One region of the Afipia sp. GW823-FHT06G09 genome, then DNA from elsewhere that is predicted to be linked to it. Evidence: predicted binding sites of a transcription regulator. Region 1 holds the regulator's gene; each other region holds the start of a gene.
What was found. Region 1 encodes LexA, which represses DNA repair genes until DNA is damaged. Its sites were predicted from a motif close to TGTTCNNNNTGTGTTCNG; they were not measured.
Positions count from the first base shown of each region.

Region 2: AC1Q67_RS09235 (helicase-related protein) is a predicted target of LexA. The motif match lies at 2,395-2,412, and genes of this name have one in related genera.
Region 3: AC1Q67_RS13510 (PA0069 family radical SAM protein) is a predicted target of LexA. The motif match lies at 1,585-1,602, and genes of this name have one in related genera.

Region 1 is NZ_JBXAHF010000001.1:76,616-80,825, forward strand. It holds gene AC1Q67_RS00385 (SDR family oxidoreductase) at 1-504, opposite strand, end outside; gene AC1Q67_RS00390 (AraC family transcriptional regulator) at 602-1,522, shown strand; gene lexA (transcriptional repressor LexA) at 1,699-2,406, shown strand; gene AC1Q67_RS00400 (ComEC/Rec2 family competence protein) at 2,420-4,210, opposite strand, start outside.
Region 2 is NZ_JBXAHF010000002.1:341,490-345,699, reverse strand. It holds gene AC1Q67_RS09250 (esterase-like activity of phytase family protein) at 1-461, shown strand, start outside; gene rpmB (50S ribosomal protein L28) at 651-944, opposite strand; gene AC1Q67_RS09240 (DUF3108 domain-containing protein) at 1,327-2,163, shown strand; gene AC1Q67_RS09235 (helicase-related protein) at 2,510-4,210, shown strand, end outside.
Region 3 is NZ_JBXAHF010000003.1:224,596-228,805, reverse strand. It holds gene AC1Q67_RS13520 (bifunctional helix-turn-helix transcriptional regulator/GNAT family N-acetyltransferase) at 1-735, opposite strand, end outside; gene AC1Q67_RS13515 (glycosyltransferase family protein) at 823-1,395, opposite strand; gene AC1Q67_RS13510 (PA0069 family radical SAM protein) at 1,624-2,784, shown strand; gene AC1Q67_RS13505 (VOC family protein) at 2,804-3,253, shown strand; gene rnhB (ribonuclease HII) at 3,306-4,064, shown strand; gene AC1Q67_RS13495 (glycosyltransferase family 39 protein) at 4,130-4,210, shown strand, end outside.

The DNA.
Region 1 (4,210 bases):
GACCAGTTTTACGCCCACCCTGAACGCGGCGAGTTCATGCGCCAGCGAGCCGGTAAATCCCTCGATGGCGGTCTTGCTCGCGGTGTACGCCGCGACCAGCGGCATCGGCGCCAGCGTGGCGCTCGAGGTCACGTTCACCACCACGCCCGACTTTCGCGCGCGGAACTGCGGCAGCACCGCCTGCGTCATCGCCATCATGCCGAACGTGTTGGTCTCGAACACCTCGCGCACCGTTGTCATCGGCGTCGCCTCGAACGCGCCGAAAAGTCCGATGCCGGCATTGTTGACCAGCACGTCGATGGGACCGCTCGCTGCGATGACAGCCGCAATGCTTTCCGGTCTGGTCACGTCGAGCGGCAACACGCGGAGCGTATCGTTGCGAGGCAATATGTCTTCGCGCGGCGTCCGCATGGTGGCGATCACCTTCCAGCCCTGTGCATCAAAGTGCCGGGCGGTTTCGAGGCCATAGCCGGACGAGCATCCCGTAATAAGAATAGTCTTCATGATCACTTTCCCGATGATTTTGGTACGGTTGCTATGGCGGACGCTGTCCGGACGATCTACAATGGAAAGTCCATATTTCCTTTGCGAGCGTCCGGATGTGACCGATCCCCTCTCCGAAGTCATCGCCCTGCTTCAGCCGCGCACGGTGTTCTCCAAACGCATCAGCGGTGCCGGACGCTGGGGCGTGCGCTATTCGGACTTCGGCCAGCCCAGCTTCTGCGCCGTACTTGAGGGAAGCTGCCGCCTCGCGGTCGACGGTCACCCGGCCCTGACGCTGGAAGCCGGCGACTTCGTGCTTCTGCCCGCGACACCTGGATTCACCATGTCCGGTTTCGAGCCGGTGCGGCCCGAACGCATCGACCCGAAGGTGATGCTTTCCCCGGTGGGCGAAGTCCGCCACGGCACCCGCGGCGGGCGGCCGGATGTACGTTTACTTGGCGGCTATTTCGTTTTCGACTCCCCCAACGCATCCCTGCTCGTATCGCTGCTGCCGGGATTGATCCACGTGCGCGGGGTCGAGCGGCTCTCCGTGCTGGTGCAACTCGTCGGAGAGGAATCGCGCGCGCAGAGACCCGGCCGCGATCTCGTGCTCACGCGCCTCGTGGAGGTGCTCCTGATTGAAGCACTTCGATTGGCGCCGGCTGATGGCGCGCCGCCCGGACTGCTTCGCGGACTGGCCGATCCGCGGCTCGCTCCGGCGATGCAGCAGATGCACGGTCATCTCGCGCGGCCGTGGACGATGGCGCAACTGGCCGGGAAAGCCGCGCTGTCGCGCTCGGCATTCTTCGAGCGCTTCACGCGGACCGTGGGTCTGCCGCCGATGGAGTATCTGCTCGCCTGGCGCATGGCCGTCGCCAAGGATCTGCTCCGCCGTCAGGACATCGGGCTTGGCGAAGTCGCCGAGCGGGTCGGCTACGGCTCGGCAAGCACCTTCAGCACTGCCTTCAGCCGGCATGTGGGGCAGTCCCCGGGCCGCTACGCGCGCGCTTCGGCAGAAGCTGTCGGCGCGTTGACGTGAAATTAAGGGGTTGCGGAACACATATGGAACAGATAGTGTTCGTTCATGATTTGTTTCGAGTGACTCGCAACTCCTGAGTGTCCCTTTTCATTGTTTCGCAGTGGGGATCCAGAGAGGCGCAGCTTCGGATCAGACACGGGAATTCTTGAGATCCTTGGGATCGGGGACCAATTCAGATGCTGACACGCAAACAGTATGAGCTTCTGCGCTTCATCAACGAGCGGCTCAAGGAAGCTGGTGTTCCGCCCTCCTTCGATGAGATGAAGGATGCGCTGGACCTGCGGTCGAAGTCCGGTATCCACCGGCTCATCACTGCTCTCGAGGAGCGCGGCTTTATCCGGCGGCTCGCCAACCGAGCCCGCGCCATAGAGGTCATCAAGCTTCCCGAAACGAGTGCCAGCCCCGGCGGCGCACGCCGCGGCTTCACGCCCAGCGTCATCGAGGGCAACCTGGGCAAGGTTCGCTCGGCGCCGTCGCTCGGCCCCGACGAAGATGCAAGCTTCCCTGTCGCCGTACCGGTCATGGGCCGGATCGCGGCCGGTACACCAATCGAGGCGCTGCAGACCCGCAGCCACACCATCAGCGTGCCGCCCGACATGCTCGGGTCCGGCGAACACTACGCCCTCGAAGTGCGCGGCGACTCCATGATGGAGGCTGGTATTCTCGATGGCGACACCGTGCTGATCCAGCGCAACGAGACCGCCGACACCGGCGACATCGTGGTGGCGCTGATCGACGAGGAAGAAGCCACCCTGAAGCGCTTCCGGCGGCGCGGTGCGTCCATCGCCCTGGAGCCTGCCAACGCAGCGTACGAAGTCCGAATCCTGCCGCCCAACCGCGTGCGGATTCAGGGCAAGCTGATCGGCCTGGTCCGCAAGTACTGAGTTCGACTCGAGATCAATCGTCCGGCTGGAGATCGCTCTCCGCCGGCGTAGCATCGACAGGCTGCACCGGGCGATTTGCCGGTACGGCGGGTGTATCTGCTCCATCATCGCGGGTCGCGGGCGCCCATGGACGGCCCACCCCGCGGCGGTTGGCGCTGATCGCGTAGCCGTCAGCGGTTTTGCGCAGAGCGAGTGTGCCGCGCCTGCGCAGCATTTCCTGATCCAGCACCATGGCCGCACAGTCGGCGGGCGGCTGACGCAGTGTCACGATCACAGCGGCCCGCACGCAGTCGTCCCCGAATGCTTCCGGTTTCAGTGTCAGCGCAACTGTCGAGCCGTCCGCTGTCTGCACCACACATCCGGACGTGTCGCACGAGACGCCATCGCTGAGCGATACATCGGTAGCCTTGCGCATGTCGGCGTCGGCCGCGAGCCACTCGCGCGACAGGAAGACGTCCTTTCCGGTGCGCATCAGGCGCAGTCTGCCGTCCTTCCCTCGCACCGCAACGGTGTGGCCGTCTCCCGCCACAAGAATATCCGGCTGCGGCGCCGTCAGTGCCCAGACCGTTGCGAATGCGATGAGCCCTGCACCCGCCCAACGCAGCGGCGTCCGCAGCAGACCGAGTACAATGATCCCCGCACTCATCACGGCCAGCGGGCCGGCACCGAATGACGCGATCTGGCCGATGGCGCCAGGCAGCGCTGCCACCCATTGCGACACCGCCACCATCCATCCGATGCCGACATCCATTAGCCGCCAGAACACGCCGTCGAAGCCGAACGGCATCGCCAGCAACCCGAGCAGCCCTGCGGGCATCACCAGTATCGAGACCACCGGCATCGCCGCGAGATTGGCCAACACGCCGTAAGGCGTCACGCGATGAAAATGAAACGCCGCGTACGGCATGGTCGCGAACCCGGCCACCAGCGACGCCAGCGCCAGCATCGTGATCTCGCGCCCTCCCCAGAGCGCCGCACGCGCAACCTGCGAATTGTCGGGCGATGCGAACAGGTTCGGCATGCCGATCTGGATCAACGCCACGAGTCCCAGCGTCGCCGCGAACGACATCTGGAAACTCGGATGCACGAGTGCTTCCGGCGCGATCAAGAGCACGATCATCGCCGCAACCGCCAGCGTACGGAACGTAATCGCGCGGCGATCCACCATCACCGCGATCAGCACCACCGCCGTCATGAAGAACGAGCGTTGGGTGGCGACCTCCGCGCCCGATAGCAGCAGATAAAATGCTGCGGCAATCAGCGCGGCAACTGCCGACCATTTCTTGATCGGGAACGTCACAGTGAGTGCTGGAAACAGCGCAAGCAGCGCGCGCACCGCGAAAAACACCACGCCCGCCACCACCGCCATGTGATAGCCCGAGATCGACAGCACATGGCCGAGTCCCGAAACAAACATCGCGTCGTTGACCGGCGCGGAAATCGCGTCACGCCGCCCGGTCAGCAGCGCCGTCGCGATGGCGCGGTTGTCGCCACTGAGCACACCGCGAATGCGCGCATCGATGGCGTCGCGCATGCCCTGCATCGTAGCAGCGTAGCGCAGATATGCGCCGCCGCTGCGTGGGGCATCAACCGTCTTGATCGCCCCCATCGCGAAGCCAGACGCACCGATGCCCTGGAAGTACATGTCGCGTCCGAAGTCGTAGCTTCCCGGACGCAGCGGCGAGAGCGGCGGCAGCAATCGCGCCTTCAGTTCGACAAAGCTGCCGACGGCCGGCGCTGTCCCCTTTTTGACCGACAGCCGCACGCGTTCGAGCTTGATCCCGCCGCGCGGCGAGTCCATCTC
Region 2 (4,210 bases), on a different contig from region 1:
GGCTCGAGGCGCTTGTGTTCGTGCCGAAGGGACAGCCGCTTGCGGGAACGCTGATCGCGATTTCCGAACGCGGGCTCGATCCATCGGGAAACATTTTATGCTTTCTGATCGGCGGGCCTTCACCCGGACAGTTCACGGCAAAGCGCACCGGCAATTTCGACATCAGCGATGCGGTTCTGCTGCCGTCCGGCGATCTGTTGCTGCTGGAGCGGAAGTTCTCGCTGCTGGAAGGCGTTGGCATCCGCATCCGGCGCATTCCCGCCAAATCCATCGTTCCGGATGCGGTGATCGATGGGCCGACGATTTTCGAGGTCGATCTCGGATACGAGATCGACAACATGGAAGGGATCGATGTGCATGTCGCCGACGATGGCGCGACGGTGCTGACGATGGTGTCCGACGATAATTTCTCGATGATCCAGCGCACGCTGTTGCTGCAGTTCACGCTCATTGAGGAGTGATTATCGTCCACCGCTCGCGTTTTCTTCGTGATTGCGAGCGAAGCGAAGCAAACCGCTCTTTGAAACAGAAAGAAATGGATTGCTTCGTCGCTACGCTCCTCGCAATGACGGTGTCTGGCTTCGCACGAAAACAAAAAAGGCCGGGTCGAAACCCGGCCTTTTTGAAATCTAAAATTGCGGATCGAAGGATCAGCTCGCTGCGGCGAGCTTCTTCTTTTCGATCTGGCGCTTCAGCTCGACTGCCTTCGGCGACAGGTCGCCGGAGTTGGCCTTGAGCAGGAACGCGTCGAGGCCGCCGTTGTGGTCGACCGACTTCAGCGCATTGGTCGAGACGCGCAGGCGCACGTTGCGGCCCAGCGTTTCCGAAATCAGGGTGACGTTGCACAGGTTCGGCAGGAACCGGCGCTTGGTCTTGTGGTTCGAGTGGCTGACCTTGTGGCCAACCTGAGGGCCCTTGGCCGTCAATTCGCAGCGCCGAGACATCGTGTAATCCTTTGGCGAAACCTAGTGTCGCCCCGGACCGCCCAAAGGGGTCACGTGGGGGTTTAAACCGTCCATTTCAGGAACGGCGGAGCTATAAGGGGCTGGCGGCCCAGCGTCAAGGTTGAGAGGCGGTTTCAGCGGCTTTTCTGCGCGCCAGGGGGCAGGTAGCGGCGGCAGGAAATGACGATTTTGCCCGTCAAACCAGTGATTTCCTAACATATAATCGACGTAATCCGTGACCAGACAGATATCTGAGGCTATCGATACGACTTTCGCGGCCTATTCGGGAACAAGTCCCGCAGACGCTGCGCCCGGTGGCTCCGGTCAATCGCTGGTCAGCAGGATTTCGTCGGCAATGCCCCGGTTCCCAAAGCTTTCTTGGATGCTCTCCCGGACCGCCCAAAACCAGCTTTGTCTGGGTGTTGTGGCCGTCGTGGCTCCATTGGCGATGTCTGCCAGCCCGGCCAGCGCCCAGGGCCGTCTGGACGCCAAGTATGAAGCAACGCTCGCGGGCCTTCCGATCGGCAAGGGCGCCTGGGTGGTCGACGTCGCCGAGGATCAGTATTCGGCAGCCGTCAGCGGCGCCACCACGGGGCTGATGAAATCCATAGGCGGCGGCAATGGCACCGGCACCTCGCAGGGGCGGATCACCGCCGGCCAGTTTGCGCCACTGAGCTACATTTCGACGGTCAACTACGGCAAGAAGGCTGAGGTCATCCGCATCACGCTCGGCGGCGGCAATGTCAAAGACTCGTCCATCGAGCCCAAGCCGGACGAAAATCCGGACCGGATTCCGGTCACTGACGTGCATCGCCGCAACGTCCTTGATCCGATGACGGGTGCGCTGCTGAAAGTTGCGGGCACCGGCGATCCGGTCGGTCCCGAGGCCTGCCGCAAGACGCTGTCGGTGTTCGACGGCAGGATGCGCTACGATCTGCGTCTCGATTACAAGCGGATGGAAACGGTCAAGGCCGAGAAGGGCTATCACGGCCCCGTCGTGGTCTGCGCGGTCTACTTCACCCCGATCGCCGGCTACGTTCCCGATCGCGCCTCGATCAAGTACGTCGCCGCCCAGCGCAACATGGAAATCTGGTTCGCGCCCATCGCCGGAACGCGGGTGCTGGCACCCTTCAGAATTACGATTCCGACACCGCTCGGCACCGGCATGATCGAGGCGACGGAATTCATTTCGGCGCAAAAGACCGCCAAGACGAACTGATCAAGACGAGCGCCCCGATCCGGCAGCGCTGCGATTCAGGAACGAATCTCACCGTGAATCGTGTTGACTCTCCGGCCAATCCGATTCGACTCCGGATTTAACGATTTTATCCCGATCGCGGCATGCGAGGAGTAACTTCAAACCCCATATAGTATCGCCGGTCACCAGATTGTGCGACATGTTGAGGCCATATCGCCTGCTAGGCCGAGAGTCAGCGATTCGGGCTTCTTTCGTTCCTTACCCGTTCCAAAGCTTAAGTTGCGGCACGAAAAGCGTCGCATTGTGAGACACTTCTTTCAAACTTGCTGCGGCGTCCGCGTCGTGTGCGTCATGCGGACCTCTCGAAATGCCTCTGTCGTCTTCCGTTCCGCTGTTTTCCAATGAGCGCGCCCCCGGAGCCGGTGTTACGGCGGTGCTCGGCCCGACCAACACCGGCAAGACCCATCTCGCCATCGAGCGGATGCTGGCCCATTCGTCGGGCATCATCGGCCTGCCGCTGCGCCTGTTGGCGCGCGAGGTCTACAACAAGATCGCAGCACGAGCCGGCGCAGGCGCGGTCGCGCTCATCACCGGCGAAGAAAAGATCAAGCCGCCTCACGCGCGCTACTGGGTCTCCACGGTCGAGGCGATGCCGCGCGATCTCGATGTGTCGTTTCTGGCGGTGGATGAAATCCAGATCGCGTCTGACCTTGAGCGCGGCCACGTCTTCACCGACAAGATTCTGAACCGGCGCGGGCGAGACGAAACCCTCTTGCTCGGCGCGGCGACGATGCGGCCGATCATCGAGCGGCTGCTGCCCGGTGTGAACATCGTCACCCGGCCTAGGCTGTCGCAGCTTGAGTTTGCAGGCGACCGCAAGATCACGCGGCAGCCGCGGCGCACCGCGATCGTCGCGTTCTCGGCGGATGAAGTCTACGCCATCGCCGAACTGATCCGGCGCCAGCATGGCGGTGCAGCCGTGGTGCTGGGCTCGTTGTCGCCGCGCACCCGCAATGCGCAGGTGGACATGTTCCAGTCCGGCGACGTCGATTATCTCGTCGCCACCGATGCTGTCGGCATGGGCCTCAATCTCGACGTCGATCACGTGGCTTTCGCCTCCGACCGCAAGTACGACGGCTATCAGTTTCGCCGCCTGACGCCGTCCGAGTTTGCACAGATCGCGGGCCGCGCCGGCCGTGCGACACGCGACGGCACGTTCGGCACCACGGGCCGCTGCGCGCCGTTCGAGCCGGAACTGGTCAATGCGCTGCAGAATCACACCTTCGACAGCGTGAAAATGTTGCAGTGGCGGAACACGCGGCTGGATTTCTCCTCGCTGGGCGCGCTCCAGGTCTCGCTGGCGCTGACGCCGAACCACGAGGTTCTGACCCGCGCGCCGATCGCGGAGGACATCCGCGTGCTCGACCACGCCGCGCGCGATGAGGACGTTCGCGACATGGCCAAGGGGGCCGACGCCGTGGAACGGCTCTGGGAGGCCTGCCAGATTCCCGACTACCGCAAGCTGTCGCCCGCCGCCCACGCCGAACTCGTCACCACGCTGTATGGTTTCCTGATGCGGAAGGGCCGGATCCCGGATAACTGGTTCGAGGCCCAGATCGCGCAAACCGACCGCACAGACGGCGATATCGACACATTATCGGCCCGGATTGCGCAGATACGGACCTGGACATTCGCGGCAAATCGTCCCGATTGGCTGGTGGCCCCCGAGCGCTGGCAGGCAATTGCCCGCGCCGTCGAGGATAAATTGTCGGATGCCCTGCATGAAAGGCTAACTGAGCGTTTCGTTGATCGCCGGACCAGTGTATTGATGCGGCGCTTGCGGGAAAACACGATGCTGAATACTGAGATTGGGAAGACGGGCGAAGTGATCGTAGAGGGCCATATGATTGGCCGTCTCGACGGATTCATGTTCGCGCCAGAGTCCGCTGAAGCGGGCTCCGATGCGAAGGCCTTGCAGGCCGCGGCGCTCAAGGCGCTGGCCGGCGAAATCGATGCGCGCGCTGAAAAGCTTTCAAAGGCACCGGACGAACAGTTTGTGCTGGCGTCC
Region 3 (4,210 bases), on a different contig from region 1:
GAAACCGCGTCCCGCCGGATCGATCAGCAGCAGACGAATCTTCGCCACGTCATCGGTGTGCTTCACCAGAAACACCGAGCCGACCCGCTGGCCGTCGATCTCGGCGATCCAGCAGCGCTCGCGGACGGGATCGAAATTTTTCAGGAACTGCGCGGCGATCTCCGCGCACAGGCCCTCGAATGAAATGTCCCAGTTGTATTCGCGGGCGTAGAGGGCGCCGTGCTGCTGCACGACCCAGCCCATGTCGCCGGGCCGGTGGGTGCGAAGCGTCACCTCGGGTCGCGTGGCTGTATTATCCAGCAACCGCTCGATCGTTGTCATCGCGGCGACAAGGCGCTGCCCGCCGCCCGCCGGCAGTGCCGCGATCATCTTGCCGACTTCATCATGGGACGCGCGTTCGAGGCGGGAGAACGCCTGCTTGCCCTTGGCGGTGAGCGCCAGCTCGAATTGCCTGCGGTCTGCGGGGACCGGCTTGCGCGTGATCAGTCCCTGTTCTGTAAAAGCCTGAACGATGCGGCTGAGATAACCGGCGTCGAGGCCGAGTTCGGCGCCGATCTCCTTGGCGAGGGCGCCATCGCGATGCGCCAGTTCGAACAACACGCGGGCTTCTGTCAGCGTAAACGGACTTTCCAGCAGATGCTGTTCGAGCACGCCGATCTTGCGGGTGTAGAAGCGGTTGAACCGCCGGACCGCGGCGATCCGGTCGTCGTTCCCGCCATCATGAATGGTGTCCATCGGCCAACATGCCTCGTCCTCGTGTGACGGGCATTTTGGCATGATTGTTGACGGGGTCAACTAATAAGTTGACGCAGTCAAGTATTATCAGGCGGCCACGAAAATCCGGGTTCGCAGCACCGCACGGCCAGCGCGGCCGATCTTGGAGATCAGTTTGGCCTCGGCCCGTCGCGCAGCGGGGGCATAGCCGCCGACCCGCTCATAATGATCGCGGGAAATCAGCAGGCCCTGGTCGGGAGAGGGGCCGGAGATAAAGCGCGCGAGCGATTTCACCCCGTCGCGCACCGTGGCGTCTTCATAAGGAGAGCGCGCATAGCGGAAGATGCCGGCCCGCTGGCGGCCGCTCAGGGAGACGTTCTGGATGAACTGCGAGGTTTCGTCGATCCAGCCCGAATCCAGCACCGCGCCCGGAAGCAGGAACAGCAGCCAGGGAGACCGGCTTTGCTGGGCGCCCGCCGCGAGCGCCGCAGCGCGCGAGCCGTCGAACTTCAGAAAATTGCATCCGGCGACATCCGCCACCCGCTCGATGGTGTCGGTCTGCGAGCGATCGACCAGCACCACGTCCCGGATGATGCCGGTCGCAGCGCCCGGCACGAGGGCCGCGAGGGTGGCAACAACGGGTTGCTCAACGCCTTCGGTGGGAATGACAACGCTGATCATGACTTGGTGAAATACGTGATCGCCGGACGACAGATGCGGCATCGTTATCATCTTGTCACACTCAGGACAGCCCGTCAGGTGCAGCTTTTTGCGGCATTCATTAACGGCCGTGATCCGGGGCCAGTCACCCTCGGAACAACCCCGCCGGGGCGAACGGGCTTCAAAAGAATCTGTGGGAGGTGTTGCTGAAGTTCTTGTTTTGTTCTCATGCGATGTTATGTTCTTTCCATGAGCCATGCATCCCATGCCCTCAAACACCCGCCGGTGACGCCCCCCTCTGATCCGGCGGGTGGTCCTTCTCCCTTTGCCGAGATTGAAGTGGCGATCGACCGCCAGCGGCGCAGGGGCCGCGGCGCGCAGTCCAATGTCAGCGGACGTTATGAGGCTGAGGCGCGCGTCACTTTCGACGACGGCTGGCAGAGTCTCGAAGACCTGCCTCCCTTCAAGACCACGGTCGCCGTCGATACCGCCCGCAAGGTTATCACCCGCAACGACTCGCCCGATATTGGCTTCGATCGTTCGATCAATCCGTACCGGGGATGCGAGCACGGCTGCGTCTATTGCTTCGCGCGTCCGACCCACGCCTATCTCGGATTGTCGCCGGGGCTCGATTTCGAGTCCAAACTGTTCGCCAAACCCGACGCGCCGGAACTGCTCCAAAAGGAACTGTCCGCGCCGGGCTACGAGCCGCGCATGATCGCGATCGGAACCAATACCGATCCGTATCAGCCCATCGAGCGCGAGCACAAAATCATGCGCGGCATTCTCGAAGTGTTGGAGCGCACCGGGCATCCCGTCGGCATTGTCACGAAATCCTCGCTGGTGACGCGTGACATCGACATTCTGGCGCGGATGGCGAAACGAAATCTCGCCAAGGTCGCGATCTCGGTGACAACGCTGGACCCCAAACTCGCCCGCACCATGGAGCCGCGCGCCGCGACCCCGCCGAAGCGGCTGGAGGCGCTGCGACTGCTGGCGGAGGCCGGCATTCCGACCACGGTGATGGTCGCACCCGTGATCCCGGCGCTGAACGATTCCGAGATCGAGCGCATTCTGGATGCCGCCGCGCATGCCGGGGTCAAGGAAGCGAGCTATGTGTTGCTGCGGCTGCCGCTTGAAGTGCGCGACCTGTTCCGCGAGTGGCTGATGGCGAATTATCCGGACCGCTATCGCCATGTCTTCACGCTGATCCGCGACATGCGTGACGGCCGCGACTACGACTCGCAATGGGGCGCCCGCATGAAGGGCACCGGGCCGATGGCCTGGATGATCGGGCGGCGGTTCGAGATCGCGTGCGAGAAACTCGGCCTCAACAAGCGGCGCTCCAAGCTGACCACGGCGCACTTCGCGCGGCCCAAGCCCGCAAACGAGCAACTGGATCTGTTCTGACTGCAAAGGGCGCTGTGTGATGAGTCTCCCCAAACCGGTTGCGCGATTCACCGTCGTGACCCTCGGTGTCAGCGACATGCGCCGGAGCATCGCGTTTTACGAGTCTCTGGGCTTTGAGCGAAAGCTCCAAGTGACAGGCGAAGAAGTGGCGTTTTTCGACACCGGTGCGACGGTTCTGGCGCTGTATTCATGGGACAAGCTGGCGCTGGATGCCGGTCTGCCGGCGCAGCCGCAGCCCGCAGGCTTTCGGGGAATCACCCTGGCATGGAACTGCCGAAGCGAGAGCGAAGTCGATGACGTGCTGGCGTTCGCTGTCGCTCAAGGCGCGCGGCTGCAAAAGGGCGCGCATCGCACCGGTTACGGCGGGTATTCGGGATATTTCACCGATCCCGACGACCATCCCTGGGAAGTTGTCATTGCCCCCGGCATTGATGTCGGGGATGACAGGCGTGTTCATCTGCCGGAATAATAGTGGGGATTAGCGGTTGCGCGTTCTACCTTAAGAACGCAAGCATAGCCGCATGAGTCGAACAAAGCCCTCCGCAGTTCCAGTTGCTGCAAAGAAAGCAAAGCCAACCGGTGTCATTGCCGTTACGCCGCCGAGCTTTCGCCGTGAACGCGCGCTGATCAAGCGCGGCGTCTGGCCGGTCGCTGGTTGCGACGAGGCGGGACGGGGACCGCTGGCCGGTCCGGTGGTGGCCGCCGCCGTGATTCTCGATCCGAAGCGAATCCCGAAAGGCATCGACGATTCCAAGCGGCTGACGCGGGAGCGCCGTGAGGAACTGTTCGAGGAAATCTGCGCGACCGCGCTCGTCTCGGTGGCGATCGCGCCGCCGTCGCGGATCGATCGCGACAATATCCTGCGTGCGTCATTGTGGGCGCTGGCGCGCGCGGTGCGTGCGCTACCCGAGGCACCGAAACATGTCTTTGTCGATGGCCGCGACCGGCTGGCTGTATCCTGCGACTGCGACGCGGTGATCGGCGGCGACGGCATTGTGATGTCGATCGCGGCGGCCTCCATTGTCGCCAAGGTCTCGCGCGACCGGCTGATGTGCCGGCTGGCGCAGGATCATCCTGGCTACGGTTTCGAGCAGCACATGGGGTACGCCGTTCCGGCCCATCTCGAAGCGCTCGACCGGCTCGGCCCGACGGTCCATCACCGACGCTTTTTCGCGCCTGTCGCGGCGTCACGCCGCAAGCATTTTGGGGAAGACGACACTCCGAAGGCTGCCCAGATCGAGATGGTCATGTCGCCCGAAGAGGCCGTCGCGGCGATCTGAGCGGTTCGGTTGCCTGATCGCCTTGTGCACTTTATCAGTGACGAACCTCTCGGCTCAGGCGTTTCATGCGTTTCACCTCCCTGATCGTTGAACTGGTCCGCGCCCGGCCCCGCCTGATCTTCTGGCTTGTGGTGCTGGCGCAGGCG